DNA from 3 places in the Pseudomonas rosaeacicularis genome. Region 1 is predicted to be linked to each of the others. Evidence: predicted binding sites of a transcription regulator. Region 1 holds the regulator's gene; each other region holds the start of a gene.
What was found. Region 1 encodes FliA, which starts transcription of late flagellar genes. Its sites were predicted from a motif close to CTAAAGTTTNNNNNNNNNNNGCCGNTAA; they were not measured.
Positions count from the first base shown of each region.

Region 2: ACWKWM_RS15705 (methyl-accepting chemotaxis protein) is a predicted target of FliA. The motif match lies at 1,334-1,361, and genes of this name have one in related genera.
Region 3: ACWKWM_RS00575 (methyl-accepting chemotaxis protein) is a predicted target of FliA. The motif match lies at 1,127-1,154, and genes of this name have one in related genera.

Region 1 covers NZ_JBSKHT010000026.1:69,072-71,338, forward strand. The annotation lists gene ACWKWM_RS26985 (protein phosphatase CheZ) at 1-183, opposite strand, end outside; gene ACWKWM_RS26990 (chemotaxis response regulator CheY) at 203-577, opposite strand; gene fliA (RNA polymerase sigma factor FliA) at 842-1,582, opposite strand; gene fleN (flagellar synthesis regulator FleN) at 1,579-2,267, opposite strand, start outside.
Region 2 covers NZ_JBSKHT010000011.1:109,275-111,541, reverse strand. The annotation lists gene ACWKWM_RS15710 (lysostaphin resistance A-like protein) at 497-1,288, shown strand; gene ACWKWM_RS15705 (methyl-accepting chemotaxis protein) at 1,392-2,267, shown strand, end outside.
Region 3 covers NZ_JBSKHT010000001.1:121,997-124,263, reverse strand. The annotation lists gene ACWKWM_RS00575 (methyl-accepting chemotaxis protein) at 1-1,015, opposite strand, end outside; gene ACWKWM_RS00570 (LysR substrate-binding domain-containing protein) at 1,202-2,122, opposite strand.

The DNA of each region.
Region 1 (2,267 bases):
GTGCAGCTCACGCGTCAGCTTGCCGACTTCCTGATACAGGCCGCGATCGCGGGTCTGGTTCAGCTCATGGATCAGTTGCACGGCTTCGCCGAACTTGCCTTTTTCAAGGCTTGCGACCAGCTCTTGTGCGTGTTTCTTCAGGGTCGACTCAAAGTCACCCATTGTCGAATCTTTGGAATCCATAGCGCCCTCGCAGCGAACATCAGCTATTGACGCGCTCGAATATCTTCTCGATTTTTTCTTTCAGCACTTGCGCTGTGAAAGGCTTGACCACGTAACCGTTTACCCCGGCCTGGGCGGCTTCAATGATCTGCTCACGCTTGGCTTCAGCGGTGACCATCAATACCGGCAAGCTGCGCAGGCGCTCATCGGCACGGACTTGACGCAGCAGGTCGATGCCGGACATGCCAGGCATGTTCCAGTCCGTTACCAGAAAGTCAAAAGAGCCGCTTTGCAGCATCGGCAATGCGGTCGTGCCGTCATCTGCTTCCGCCGTGTTGGTGAACCCAAGGTCACGCAACAGGTTTTTTATGATCCGCCGCATCGTTGAGAAGTCATCAACGATGAGGATTTTCATGTTCTTGTCCAATTCGACCTCCAAGCAGTCTTTAACGCGCCCAGCACCTGGACGCGCGTTCAATCAAAACCGGTACAGCTCGCTGACCGGGCTGCACGAAACGACGACGGGCTTGGCAAATCAACAGGCATGAACCACGGCGCGACGCACGCGATGTGCGTCTGCGCTGACCGGCTCAAGCCTTGTCTCTCTTGTTTCCCACGAACGCTCTGCACAGCCGGCTTTACAGGTAACACGGCCCCAATGGGTCCGCCGCGTTGCCTGTCAACGCGCTCGCCATTCTCCCAAACGCCCTCGCAAACGAGCTGCGCACTGGCTGTGTAACTGACTGACCCGCGATTCGCTGACACCCAGGACCTCACCGATTTCCTTGAGGTTAAGCTCTTCGTCGTAGTACAGCGCCAACACCAGGCGCTCACGCTCTGGCAAATTGGCAATGGCCTCAGCCAACGCGCTCTGGAAACGTTCATCTTCCAGGTCACGCGACGGCTCGAGCGACTGGCTTGCGCCGTCCTCATGCAGCCCTTCATGTTCGCCGTCCTGCAGCAGGTCGTCGAAACTGAACAGTCGGCTGCCCAAGGTATCGTTCAAAATCCCGTAGTAATCATCGAGACTCAATTGGAGTTCGGCCGCAACCTCGTGATCTTTAGCGTCGCGGCCGGTTTTTGCTTCAATTGATCGAATCGCGTCACTGACCATGCGCGTGTTGCGATGCACCGAACGCGGTGCCCAATCACCCTTGCGCACCTCGTCGAGCATGGCGCCGCGGATGCGAATCCCGGCGTAGGTCTCGAAGCTGGCGCCTTTGGTGGAGTCGTACTTGGTCGAGACTTCGAGCAAGCCGATCATGCCGGCCTGGATCAAGTCTTCGACCTGCACGCTGGCCGGCAGACGCGCCAGCAAGTGGTAGGCAATTCGCTTGACCAGAGGCGCATAGCGCTCGATCAGCTCGTATTGGGAATCACGGGATGATTTGCTGTACATGCGATACCCACTTGCTGTCATGACACGGGCCCTGCGCTGGTGTGATGCACCAGACGTTCGACGAAAAATTCCAGATGGCCGCGCGGGTTCGCCGGTAACGGCCAGGTGTCAACTTTCTGCGCGATGGCCTTGAACGCCAGCGAGCATTTGGAGCGTGGAAACGCCTCGTACACCGCGCGCTGCTTCTGCACGGCCTTGCGTACGCATTCGTCATACGGCACGGCGCCGACGTACTGCAGGGCAACGTCCAGGAAACGGTCGGTGACCTTGGTCAGCTTGGCGAACAAGTTGCGCCCTTCCTGCGGGCTCTGCGCCATGTTGGCCAGGACCCGGAAACGGTTCATGCCGTAATCACGATTGAGCAGCTTGATCAGGGCGTAGGCGTCGGTGATGGAGGTCGGCTCGTCGCAGACCACCAGCAACACTTCCTGGGCGGCGCGCACGAAGCTCACCACCGACTCACCGATCCCGGCGGCGGTGTCGATCACCAGCACGTCGAGGTTGTCGCCGATGTCGCTGAAAGCCTGAATCAGACCCGCATGCTGCGCGGGCGTCAGATGGACCATGCTCTGGGTGCCCGATGCCGCCGGCACGATGCGGATACCGCCCGGGCCTTGCAGCAGGACGTCACGCAGCTCGCATCGACCTTCGATGACGTCGGCCAGGGTGCGTTTCGGGGTAAGCCCCAGCAGTACGTCGACGTTGG
Region 2 (2,267 bases), on a different contig from region 1:
GTGGGCTCGTCGTCCAGAGTCGCGCTGCGGCAAACTGGGAGGTATACGGCGTTGTTGTTTCGGGCCGGAGGCCGTAGGAGCCTGACTTGTCGGCGATCTGCCGGGAACCGGCAGCAAAGCTGTGCATGCGGTGGGTAACGTTTAGCGCAGATGGCCGGATTTAGGGCCGCTTCGCGCCCCATCGTCGGCAAGCCGGACTCCTACGCCCTTCGGGCAGAAGCAAGGCTGCGACGCTTTTGAAATCAGCGACATTTGCTTGTTTGATGAGAGTGCGCTTGCTCGCGATTGCGGTCCCCCAGTAACGACTCGTTGCTGACACCCTGTCCGCGAGCAAGCGTTTTCCTGCAGGCAATGCAGGTCACATTCGGATACGCCCTACACAAGCCCTCGAAATATCCACCCCGCTCTATCAACGACTTTCATCCAGGTCTGACAGGCGTGTGAATCTTTTAAACGCTAGAATCCTCGCCCTATTTCGCTGTTGAAGGACGCTGCCATGTCGGCGTTGCGCTGGACGACGCTGGCCCTGCTTACGCTCGGCTACGCTGTCGCATTCACCTACGGTCAGCTCAGCCTGCCCGCTGCCATAACAGTCGGCCTGCTGATCATGGCCGGTATCTGCGTCAGCCACTTTCGCCATTGGGCCGTCAATGCCTTCGGGCATCTGCTGTTCATTGGGCTCGCTATCGGACTGGCCAGCCATTGGTTACCGGGTTTTTTAAACCCCCGCGCCGTTGCTGCCGTTCGTTTCAGCCCTGATGCCGCGCCGTTTTCGATGTATCTCAATCTGGACAAATCCCTGATCGGTTTCTGGGTCGTGCTGGCCTGCCCGTGGGTGATCTATCGAGCGAGCGTCCTCCGTTCGGCAGCGGTCACGGCTTCAACCTTAGTCGTCACGACCTGCGTCTGCATGGCTACGGCCATCAGCTTGGGTGTTCTGGCCTGGGCACCCAAATGGCCAGAGCAAAGTGGCATCTGGATATTCAATAACCTGTTACTGGTGACATTGACCGAAGAGCTGCTGTTTCGCGGGTACATACAGGGTGGTTTGACCCGACTGTTTAAACGCTTGCCGTATCACGATGTGCTGGCAATCGCTCTGGCATCCATGGTGTTTGGCCTGGCGCATGCAGGCGCGGGATGGCAGTGGGTCCTGTTGGCCGGCGTCGCTGGCATCGGCTACGGCATCGCGTACCGTCTTGGCGGTTTGACGGCGGCGGTTTTGACACACTTCGGCCTGAATCTTGTGCACTTTTCTTTGTTCACGTACCCCATGTTCAATCGCTAAGCCCTAGTCCAGAGCCATACGGTTTGTGATGCAGTTCACACAACGCTCAATTTTTCAGAAGGCCGGCCGATATCCAGTCAAAGCCTTCCTGGATAGATAGCTCATGCGCAACAACCAGCCCATCACCCAACGCGACCGCACGTTTCCCGCACATCAACGGTTGATTTCAACCACCGATGCGCGCGGTGTTATCACCTACTGCAACGACGCGTTCGTCGATATCAGCGGTTTTTCCTACGAGGAACTGCTCAAGGCGCCACACAATACCGTGCGCCATCCGGACGTACCGTCAGCGGTTTTCGAGCATATGTGGACCACGCTCAAGCAGGGTCAACCCTGGATGGGGATCATCAAGAACCGCTGCAAGAACGGCGACCATTATTGGGTGAATGCCTATGTCACGCCGGTCTTTGAAAACAAGCAGGTAGTGGGCTTTGAATCAGTGCGGGTCAAGCCTACCCCCGAGCAGATCCGACGCGCCGAGGCGCTTTATAAACGCATCAACAGCGGCAAGGCGGCAGTGCCAAGCCGCGATAAATGGTTGCCGGTCTTACAGGATTGGCTGCCGTTCATTCTGGTCAGCCAACTGAGTTTTCTGATTGGCGTATGGCTCAATTCCCACTGGGGGTTCATCCTCGCGGCTGCGCTGTCCGTGCCGTTGGGACTGCTGGGCCTGAGTTGGCAGCAGCGCGGCATCAAGCGACTGTTGCGTCTGGCCGAGCAAACCACTTCTGATCCTTTGATCGCTCAGATGTATACCGACAGCCGTGGCCCGCAAGCGCGGCTTGAAATGTCGATCCTGAGCCAGGAAGCACGGCTGAAAACCTGCCTGACCCGCTTGCAGGACACTGCCGAACACTTGACTGATCAGGCCAGACAATCCGACAGCCTCGCCCAGGCCAGCTCAAGCGGACTGGAACGTCAACGCGTCGAAACCGAACAGGTCGCTACAGCCATTAACCAGATGGCGGCCACGACC
Region 3 (2,267 bases), on a different contig from region 1:
GATCGGACAACGGCTTGAGCTTGCTGCGCAGCAACCAGATCGCCGCACCGACCGCGATCAGCATCGACAGCAGGCTGCCGATGGCGAGTTGAGTGCCGACACTCCAAGTGACTGCGCTGATTTCCTCTTCCGGCATGTTGGCCAGCACGGCCCACGGGCCACCGGAAAACGGTGCGGCTACGGTGTAGATCTCGTTACTACCGTCCTGCCAGATCTGGCCTTTGCCCGGCTGTTTGACGAAGCTCGCCAAGGTTTTGCTTGCCTGATCCAGGTCGGCCACACCCGCGGGAGGTACCAACCAACGGTCTTGCTCGTCAAGCAGCGCCAAGGACCCGGTCGAACCGATTCGGAAGTTTTTCAGGTTTTCGAACTGCGCTTTCTGCGCATCGGTGTAATCGAATCCTACGAACAGTACGGCGATAACCTTGCCCGCCGCATCACGTACAGGGGTGTATTGAGTCATGTATGAGCGATCAAACAACAGCGCGCGGCCGACATATTCCTGCCCCGCCAACAGGCGCTCGTAAGCAGGGTGTTTGTGATCAAGCAGCGTGCCGATTGCCCGCGAGCCGTCCTGCTTGGTCAGCGACGTGCTGATGCGCACGAAATCTTCGCCGCTGCGCACAAAAACAGTGGCCACGCCGGCAGTCATTTTGCGGAAGTCATCGACCTGGTCGAAATTGTTGTTAAGCGGGTTGCCATCCAGAATCAACGCAGGCGTTTGCACTGCTGCAACGCTGATCTGCTGATCAGTCTGCAGCGTGAGCCCGCTGCTGAAGCGTTTTTCAAACAGACCGCTCAGGCGCTGGGTGCTGTCACGCAACGTGCTGTGGAACGTATTAAGTTGATCAGCCAGCAATCTCGCCTCGCTGCCCATATGTTCTTCACGAATCGCAAGGTTAGCGGTGTCCAGTGAGCGCAAAGCAAACAGCGTACTGCCACTGATCACTATCGCGAGAATCACTGCCAGAGCAATTCCCAGCTGGGATGCAATTCGGGCACGAGGTTGAGACATGGAGACTCCCTGACCGAACGACCGGATCATCCTGATCCCGACTGCACGTTCGGACTAATTTAATGAAGGTTTTTTCGTGAGCCGCTTTGAACAAAAGGCTCTTGTATTACGGATTCGGCTGACAGCAAAAATACTTGAGTCCCACGCCCGGATAACGAACTCCGGCACGGCGATCAAGGTTACGGGTTATTTCAGAATAGTGACCTCCGGCATCTCCATGGCCTGCACCTCCGCTTGCAGGAAGTCACTGAGCCGGCGCAGACGATCACCGCCCGCCCGCGTCTTCGGCCAGACCAGATAGTAATTCTCGCCACTGACCACCGCCGTTCGCCAAGGCAGGCTCAAACGTCCCTGCGCAACGTCTTCAGCGACCATCAGCAAATCGCCCATGGAGACGCCATACCCGCGCGCGGCGGCAATCATGCCGAGCTCCAGGGTATCGAACACCTGGCCGCCCTTGAGCGAAACCTGATCGGACAAACCCATCCGCTCAAGCCAACTGCGCCAGTCACGACGGTCCGGCGTGGGGTGCAGCAGCTCGGCGCTGGCCAACCGCTCGACATCCCATGGTCGGTCCTCTAGCAACGTCGGCGCCCCAACCGGAATCAGCAGTTCGGGAAATAGGTAGGTCGCTTCCCATTCGGGCGGGAAATGGCCTCGGCTGAGCAGTACCGCGCAATCAAAAGGCTCCTGGGTGAAATCTACGTTGTCGATGTCCATCCAGGCGCTGGTCAGTTGCACTTCGTTGCCCACCTGCAGATGACGAAAACGGCTCAGGCGCGCCAGCAGCCAGCGCATGGTCAGCGTCGACGGCGCCTTCATGCGCAGGATGCCCTCTTCGGCGAAGAGCGTGCTGCACGCCCGCTCCAGCGCAGAAAACCCCTCACGTATGCCCGGCAGCAAGGTGCGCGCCGCTTCGGTCAATTGCAGATTGCGACCGTTGCGCTGAAACAAGCGGCAGGCAAAGTGATCCTCAAGGGTGCGGATGTGCCGACTCACAGCGCTTTGGGTGATCGACAGTTCTTCGGCGGCGCGCGTGAATGAAGCATGCCGGGCCGCGGCTTCAAATGCTCGGAGCGCATACAACGGCGCAAGACTTCGGGACATCAGGGCTTCCTCATTCCATCGCTACAGCACTGGGCGCCAACTGTAGCTCAAAGCTCGCATGAGTTTTACTCATGCTCAGGATCGGATTTATCCCTTTGTGCGAATTCGCCTTAGCCACCAGAATGTGCGGCTCTTAGATGCCCGC